DNA from 2 places in the Bacillus sp. SRI_025 genome. Region 1 is predicted to be linked to the other one. Evidence: predicted binding sites of a transcription regulator. Region 1 holds the regulator's gene; the other holds the start of a gene.
What was found. The regulator NrdR, encoded in region 1, represses ribonucleotide reductase genes. The targets are predictions, from matches to a motif close to AACACNATATATNGTGTT.
Positions count from the first base shown of each region.

Region 2: nrdI (class Ib ribonucleoside-diphosphate reductase assembly flavoprotein NrdI) is a predicted target of NrdR. The motif match lies at 1,723-1,740, and genes of this name have one in related genera.

Region 1 is NZ_JBYEGB010000002.1:179,811-183,824, reverse strand. It holds gene dnaI (primosomal protein DnaI) at 1-697, opposite strand, end outside; gene dnaB (replicative helicase loading/DNA remodeling protein DnaB) at 714-2,138, opposite strand; gene nrdR (transcriptional regulator NrdR) at 2,240-2,698, opposite strand; gene AC20OE_RS05740 (hypothetical protein) at 2,703-3,089, opposite strand; gene speD (adenosylmethionine decarboxylase) at 3,273-3,653, opposite strand; gene AC20OE_RS05730 (glyceraldehyde-3-phosphate dehydrogenase) at 3,889-4,014, opposite strand, start outside.
Region 2 is NZ_JBYEGB010000004.1:275,837-279,850, forward strand. It holds gene miaA (tRNA (adenosine(37)-N6)-dimethylallyltransferase MiaA) at 1-499, shown strand, start outside; gene hfq (RNA chaperone Hfq) at 525-746, shown strand; gene AC20OE_RS13665 (YmzC family protein) at 906-1,226, shown strand; gene AC20OE_RS13670 (hypothetical protein) at 1,306-1,518, shown strand; gene nrdI (class Ib ribonucleoside-diphosphate reductase assembly flavoprotein NrdI) at 1,784-2,176, shown strand; gene nrdE (class 1b ribonucleoside-diphosphate reductase subunit alpha) at 2,136-4,014, shown strand, end outside.

The DNA.
Region 1 (4,014 bases):
ATTCTGCTCCAATATCATCAAGCATTAAAATCGGGGTGGATTTAACCATATTCAGCTTTTCTTCTAGCGTATGATCAGCTAACGAATTTTTTAACTCTCTCACAAATTCAGGCACGTAAACAAGGAGAGATGGGTATTCTTTCTCCGCTAGCTGCTGCGCAATGGCTGCCAGAATATACGTTTTTCCTACTCCAAATTTTCCGTGTAAATACAAGCCTTTTCCTTTTCCAGTCTCATCATAGCTTTGGAGGAATTGACCTACTTTTTGGATGACCTCTTGTCTTCCCACAACGTTCAGATCAGCGAACGTCGCTTGAAGGACATTTTGCGGAATATACATGCTTTTCATCAGCTCTTGCTGTTTTTTCTGTCTATCGAGCCGCAGCTTGACTGGACAAGGGGAATATTCAATATCAATACTCTGACCTTTGATTACAAGCTTCGGGTGATACCCATCTAAAATGGCATTGACGTTTTCGTCATCTAAGCAGTAAGAGCAACCCTTCGACTGCTGCACATATTCAAAGAGCCGGTTCAAGCTGCGATTGATCATGTCTTCATGTATTTCTTCTTGATGCTTCTGTAAAAAGGCCTTCACATCTTCATCAGATAACACACTTTCTTTAATCTGATTGTATCTCACGCGAAAATCTACTCGTCCTTTTAGCTGTTCAAATGAACGACCGATCGGTTTCATCCCATCTCACCTCACCTTAATGTGCATTGTACTTTTTCATATTTTTAAACTGATCTAACAGTTTTTCTTTTTCTCGTTCGAGGTCTTCTGTAGACAGATTGTCCGTTTGCTCTTTTGCCGGCTGTTCTTTCGTTTCGGTTTCTTTCATCCAGTCAGGCAGTTTCTCTTCCCTGACGACTTTTCCTGAACCATATGTGCTGCGCTGCTTTTTCTGCTGCGCCCACTCTGTCATTTGTCTGTTCTCTTCTTTGGCAATTTTCATCGCCGCAGCAACGGTTTTGATTTTCTTTCTTACCCAATGAGCGGCGATTTTTTGCATGTATGTTTTCGACAGCTTCATATCTGTTTTGAGTAAGGTATAGTAGATGAGAACATTCATGACACCTGGCTCTAGCTGCTGCTCGAGCATGATATCTTCGACAATTCTTAGGTCGGCATACGTCGGCTCAATGCCATCTGCCATGTCTTTTAGCAGCTCTCTAGGCGAAATATGATCCAGCTTTTCAATCAATTTTGCATCTGGAGTATCCGCTGCCGGCGTCTTTGAAGCATCTTGCCGCAAGTGTCTTGGCTGTTTTTGATCAATCAGCTTTGGCTGTTCGCCTCTGTATTCAATTTGGTACCAGTCTCTTGCTGCTTTTCTCAGCTCTTCTGTTGAGATCATTTGATCCGAACCGCATGCACCTGCTACAATATTTTGCATTTGAAGCGGGGTGATGCCGTATACAACGGCTAACTTCTTAATTGTTTCTTTTACCTGCTTTGTCAAAGCCTTTCTTGGAATCATCATGTCAGACATACCCGCTAACAATAGATCGAAATCAAAGGATTCGTCTGAGAGCGGTGCCGGCTGACTCGATCCAACGGTCACATATTCATAGCCTTGATCAAGCGATGACGCCTGATGAATCTCTTCTGTCATCTTGCGTTCGCCTGGCTGCAATACGTGAAAGACTTCTTCAAACGACCGTGAAATGTTCTTTGCTTCTGCAGGAACACCTGGATAAGAGAAATAATCACGAAGCTGCATATATTTTGCTTTCTCTACACGATGGTACAGCAGGACATTCAGCATACCATCTTGGAAAAATTCATCCGGTCTTAGCGGCGGTACAAGCTCATATGTAAACAGTCTGCCTTCTTCCGTTTCCTGTTCATATGTGCGGAGTAAGCCGATTGCTTCAAGCTTTAAACGTTCCTCAAAAATATCATTTAAATTCGTCTGCAGCATGACCATGAGCTGCCGGTGAGGTGCAGGTTTTCCCCACATACGATTTTGTTCCAGCTCTCCCCACAGCGTCATGTATAAGCTGAAAGCGGACATGCCAATAAGCGGCTGATATAAAAGAGTGATGAGCTGTCTATCGATGTCACCGAGCAATGAAGCGCTTTTGACGACATACGGATCGACGGCTAGCACTTCCTTCCAATGCTCTGTCATATGCTGATCCTCCCCATGAATTGCGATTGTTTCCATTGTACACTCTTTTTGCGTTTTACGCTTTACGCAGGAAAAAGAGCATGAAGAATCTCCAGCTCTTTTTAGCGTTCTTTCTTTAATAGATCTTTTAATTCATCAATAAAGACATTGATGTCTTTAAACTGCCGGTAAACCGAGGCAAACCTAACGTAAGACACTTCATCAATTTTCGCCAGCTCGTCCATCACCATTTCACCTACAAGCTCGCTTTTCACTTCTGACATGCCTTGATTGCGCAGTTCTTTTTCGATATTAAAGCAGACATCCTCCAGCTGCTTTAAAGCGACAGGACGCTTTTCACACGCTTTGATAAGTCCTCTCAGCATTTTTTCGCGGCTGAATTCTTCTCGAATTCCTTCTTTTTTCACCACAATCAGCGGTAATTCTTCTAATTTTTCAAACGTCGTAAAGCGATATTGGCAGCTTTCGCACTCTCTTCTACGACGGATGGATTTCCCTTCATCTACTGGTCTTGAATCAAGCACCCTTGTGCCAAGGTGCTGACATGTGGGACATTTCATATCATCAGCTCCGATCTATTCTTGGAAGTTGTTTGTCTAGTTCATCATAAAGGGACAGAACGGTCTTCTGACTATAGCCGAAATCTGTTGGCAGGGCCGTTTCTGTTGTTACATTAAAATCGACAGCTGTTTCAAAAGGACGAATTGAAATGACAGTCGCTACGAGAAAGGCTTTTTTCGGCAATCGTATGTTTGCGCTGATTTCACCTCGTTCTGCTGAAACAGATGTCACTTGATAGGAATCGTTTCGGGAAAGAATGGCTTCCACCGCTTGAAAAACTTGTGCATTCGTCGATTTGTAGTAATGGCTTTTCAGTTCTGACACTGGATGCTCGTCAGATGTTTCTGTATGGTTTGACATGAACCGTTTAAAATTTTGTCTTAAAATCATACACGTATCCCCTTTGCCATAATGCCTCTTTCTTTATTTTATAAAAAAAACCTTTGTTTTCCTAGAACAAAAGTATAGACAAGCTGGGGAATGTTGGATTTTTTCTCAAATAAATATAAAAAGGAGCATAACACAAAGGCATTTAATGCTTTTGGCCAGCTCCCATTGCAATCTTTTTTATGTTTACAGTGCTTTGGCTTGTGCCTGTTTTACTTGTACAGGTCCCATGCCTCGAGGAATTTCGATGTTTTCTCTTGTTTCAGCACCTAATTCATCTCCGATATGATCTGCTGCAATATTCGGATCTAGGTCGCCGCAAGTATAAACATCTATGCTCGCATAACCATGTTCAGGAAAGCTGTGAATTGTCAGATGAGATTCAGAAATAATGACAACTCCACTTACTCCTTGAGGTGCAAATTTGTGAAAAGCAACCTCTCTTACCTCAGCTCCTGATTTCAAAGCTGCATTTACAAACGTTTTTTCAATAAAATCCATGTCGTTCAGTTTATCACAGTCGCATCCCCATAGCTCGGAGATAACGTGACGTCCGATTGTTTCCATCATGGACCCCCCTTTAAACAAGAATGAAAGAGTGAAGTTCTAAGCAGCCGGACCGGACATATACCACGGGGGAAAGTTAGTCCTAAGAGGTCCTAACCCTTTAAGTATACCCGAATGAGTCTGCGAACAAGAAGTTCACGAAAAATAGTATACTTTGTTTAGACCCATTTTGCAAGCTGTGTTTTTAGTGGGATTTTCTCTCATTTCTTGAAAAGGGACGATCGTCTTCTTCATTTCAAACAGCAGAAAGCTCTTTCATCTGTGCGCCGACAAATTTCACAAGGTCAACCACTCGGCATGAATAACCCCATTCATTGTCATACCATGCAAGAACTTTTACTTTTCTCCCTTCCATTACCAT
Region 2 (4,014 bases), on a different contig from region 1:
GGCAAATGCTATTCATCCGAATAACGTCCGCCGCGTGATCCGGGCGCTGGAAGTGATCCATACAACAGGTCAGAAAATGTCGGAAATGCAAAACGGGCATCAAGAAGTTCCTCTTTATGATACAGCCTTCATTGGGCTGAAAATGGATCGAGAGCTTTTGTACGAGCACATTCATCAAAGAATTGATATGATGATAGATGAGGGCTTAATTGAAGAAGTGAGAGCACTTTATCAATCTGGCTTGAAGGATTGTCAGTCTGTTCAAGCCATTGGTTATAAAGAGCTGTATACCTATTTTCAAGGTGACTGCTCACTTGATGAAGCCATCCAGCAATTAAAGCAAAATTCCCGTAGATATGCGAAGCGTCAGTTCACGTGGTTCCGTAATAAAATGGCGGTCACTTGGTTTGATATGACACCACCTTGCCACTTTTCAGACAAAAAAGAGGAAATTTTCGCATATATAGCAGGAAAGCTTGGACTTAAAGCGAAACTGTAGTTATCAGAATCAAGGAGGACGAAACATGAAACCGATTAATATTCAGGAGCAGTTTTTGAATCAGATCCGCAAAGACAATACATTTGTCACAGTATTCTTACTGAATGGCTTTCAGCTTCGCGGTCAAGTGAAGGGATTTGACAATTTCACGGTGCTGCTTGAAACAGAAGGAAAGCAGCAGCTTATTTATAAACACGCCATTTCTACATTTGCACCTCAAAAGAATGTAAATCTGGAATTAGAATAGGATAGGTTGTATTGAATAGCCCCATGCCTCTGCGAATAAACCGGCCGAACCCGCTACGTTTTTTGTCAGTGCAGAGGGGCTATTTTGTATGCAATGAAACTTTTCTGCCAATTTTCCGTATAATTCCTTATTGGATATTAGAAGGGTGAGGGGATTCATATGGAAAATGCAGAGCTTGAATTAAGAAGGATTAGAGTGATCCTCCTTTTGATTGGAATTGTAGTCTTGTTTGGATCGTGTGCTATCTCAAACATTGAAACGAGACAAGAAAGTTGGAATAACCATTCTCATGAAAATGCAGATGGAGTTTTACCATCATCTGCTGCACTAAAAAATAATCACTTTGCTGTTGTGAAAGATGATCAAGTACATGTGTACCGATTTGATGAAAAAGAAGGAGAACTGACTCTCGTTACAACGAAATACATAGATGAATGGGATGACGAAGAATATGATGATGGTCTTGATGATGAAGAGTAAGCACGTAAATTTACAAATGAATGTGAAGCCGCTACACTATAATCATGCATCAGACATCTAGACAGAAAAGGATGAGTTCATGACACATAAAATTAAAATTAATCATTGGGAACAAACTTGTGAAGACGATTCCTGTTTTGAATATGGAACAAGTGTTTCTGTAAATGGGAAAGAATTAGTGAGAGAAGCTTCAATCGTCTCTGCGCTTGAAGCGGTGCTAAAAGAATTAGGTGTTGAAGTGGAAATTACAGAAGTGTCAGAAGATTTACAGTGCGATGCCTACAAAAAATAAAACAAAAAGTCTAGTCTACTAAGCGATTTTTTTTCGTGTTATGATAGATTTCGGTTTCAGTTGAATAGGGAGTAGAGCAGTCTATTTTTAGATCCTGTTCTGCTCTATTTATTTGAACGTACGAGTTCGGCTATGAAGGTTCGGCCGGGTTGGTTGATTTTTTTCGTTTCGAACATCTATATGTTGTGTTTTGAAAAAACATAGTATACTATATATAGTGAATAGCGAAATGATCAACAATACTAAAAACTAGGTCGTGATGGAATTGATTCAAATCGTATTTGATTCAAAAACAGGAAATGTTCAACGCTTTTTGGACAAGACCCCTTTTACAGACAAACGAAAATTGACTGGAGAAGAGTTTTTGGATACGCCGTTTATTCTCGTCACCTTTACGACAGGATTTGGACAAGTCCCTAGTACCACTCAGTCTTTTTTAGAAAAAAATGCTCACCTTTTACTAGGTGTTGCGGTGAGTGGCAACAAAGTGTGGGGAGATAATTTTGCAAAAAGCGCCGATACGATTTCTAAACAATATCAAGTTCCTATTTTGCACACCTTTGAACTAAGCGGAACAAAAAGGGATGTTGAATTGTTTACACAGGAGGTAGAAAGAATTGTCACAAAATCAGGTTCCAAAGTGGATACAATTAAATAACGAAATTATGATTCAAAAAGAAGGAAAGTTTCAGTTCGATAAGGACAAAGAAGCTGTACATAGTTATTTCGTAGATTACATTAATCAAAACACGGTCTTTTTTCACAATCTAGAAGAGAAGATTGATTACTTAATAGAAAACGACTACTATGAGGAAGAATTTTTAAGACAATACAGCATGGCAGATATTAAAGAAGTCTTTGAAGCTGCATATGCCAAAAAATTTAGATTCCCATCATTTATGAGTGCATTTAAGTTTTACAATGACTATGCACTGAAAACAAATGATAAAAAGAAAATCCTTGAACGCTATGAAGACCGCATTTCAGTTGTAGCACTTTTCTTTGCGGGTGGGGATAAAGAAAAAGCACTTGAGTTTGTAGAACTGATGATCAATCAAGAGTACCAGCCAAGTACACCAACCTTCTTGAACGCTGGACGTAAAAGACGCGGTGAGCTTGTGAGCTGCTTCTTGCTTGAAGTAAATGACTCACTAAACGATATTTCAAGAGCGATTGATATTTCAATGCAGCTGTCAAAATTAGGCGGCGGCGTGAGTTTGAACCTGTCAAAACTTCGTGCAAAAGGCGAAGCAATCAAAGATGTAGAAAACGCGACAAAAGGTGTCGTCGGCGTGATGAAGCTTCTTGATAATGCATTCAGATATGCAGATCAAATGGGGCAAAGACAAGGATCAGGCAGTGCCTACCTGAATATTTTCCACAGAGATATCAATGATTTCTTAGATACGAAAAAAATCTCTGCCGATGAAGATGTTCGCGTGAAAACACTGTCCATTGGAGTTGTCATCCCGGATAAATTTATCGAGCTTGCTAGAGAAGATAAAACAGCTTACACTTTCTATCCGCATACCGTCTATAAAGAATATGGACAGCATCTTGATGAGATGGACATGGAAGAAATGTATGACGAGCTTGTAGAAAACCCGAAAGTTAAAAAAGAAAAAGTCAATCCGAGAAAGCTTCTTGAAAAATTGGCTGTTCTACGCTCAGAATCAGGCTATCCTTATATCATGTTCCAAGATAATGTAAACAGAGAGCATGCTTTGAACCATATTTCACGAGTGAAATTCTCAAACCTTTGCTCAGAAGTGCTTCAGGCTTCAGAGGTTTCTTCTTACACGGACTATGATCAAGAAGATGAAATCGGTCTTGATATTTCTTGTAACCTTGGTTCATTAAATATCATGAATGTCATGAAAAATAAATCGATCGAAAAAACGGTTAAGCTTGCAACAGACTCACTAACGCTTGTGTCTGAAACAACAGACATTCGCAATGCACCGGCTGTTCGAAAAGCGAACAAAGCGATGAAGTCAATTGGACTTGGTGCGATGAACCTTCATGGGTATTTAGCACAAAACCAAATTGCCTATGAAAGTGAAGAAGCAAGAGATTTCGCAAATACGTTCTTTATGATGGTGAACTATTATTCAATTAAACGCTCAAGTGAGCTTGCGAAAGAAAAAGGAGAAACATTCCATCGTTATGAAGGCTCTGGCTATGCAACTGGTGAGTACTTCAATAAATACGTGGAAAATGATTTCACACCAAAAACAGAAAAAGCAGCAGCACTATTTGAAGGCATGCACATTCCAACAAAAGAAGACTGGGCAGCACTCAAAGAATTTGTAGCGGAAAATGGCATGTATCACAGCTATCGTTTATGTATTGCACCAACAGGTTCCATTTCTTATGTTCAATCGGCAACAGCCTCTGTGATGCCAATTATGGAACGTATCGAAGAAAGAACATACGGCAACAGCAAAACCTATTACCCAATGCCAGGTCTATCAGCGCAAAACTGGTTCTTCTATA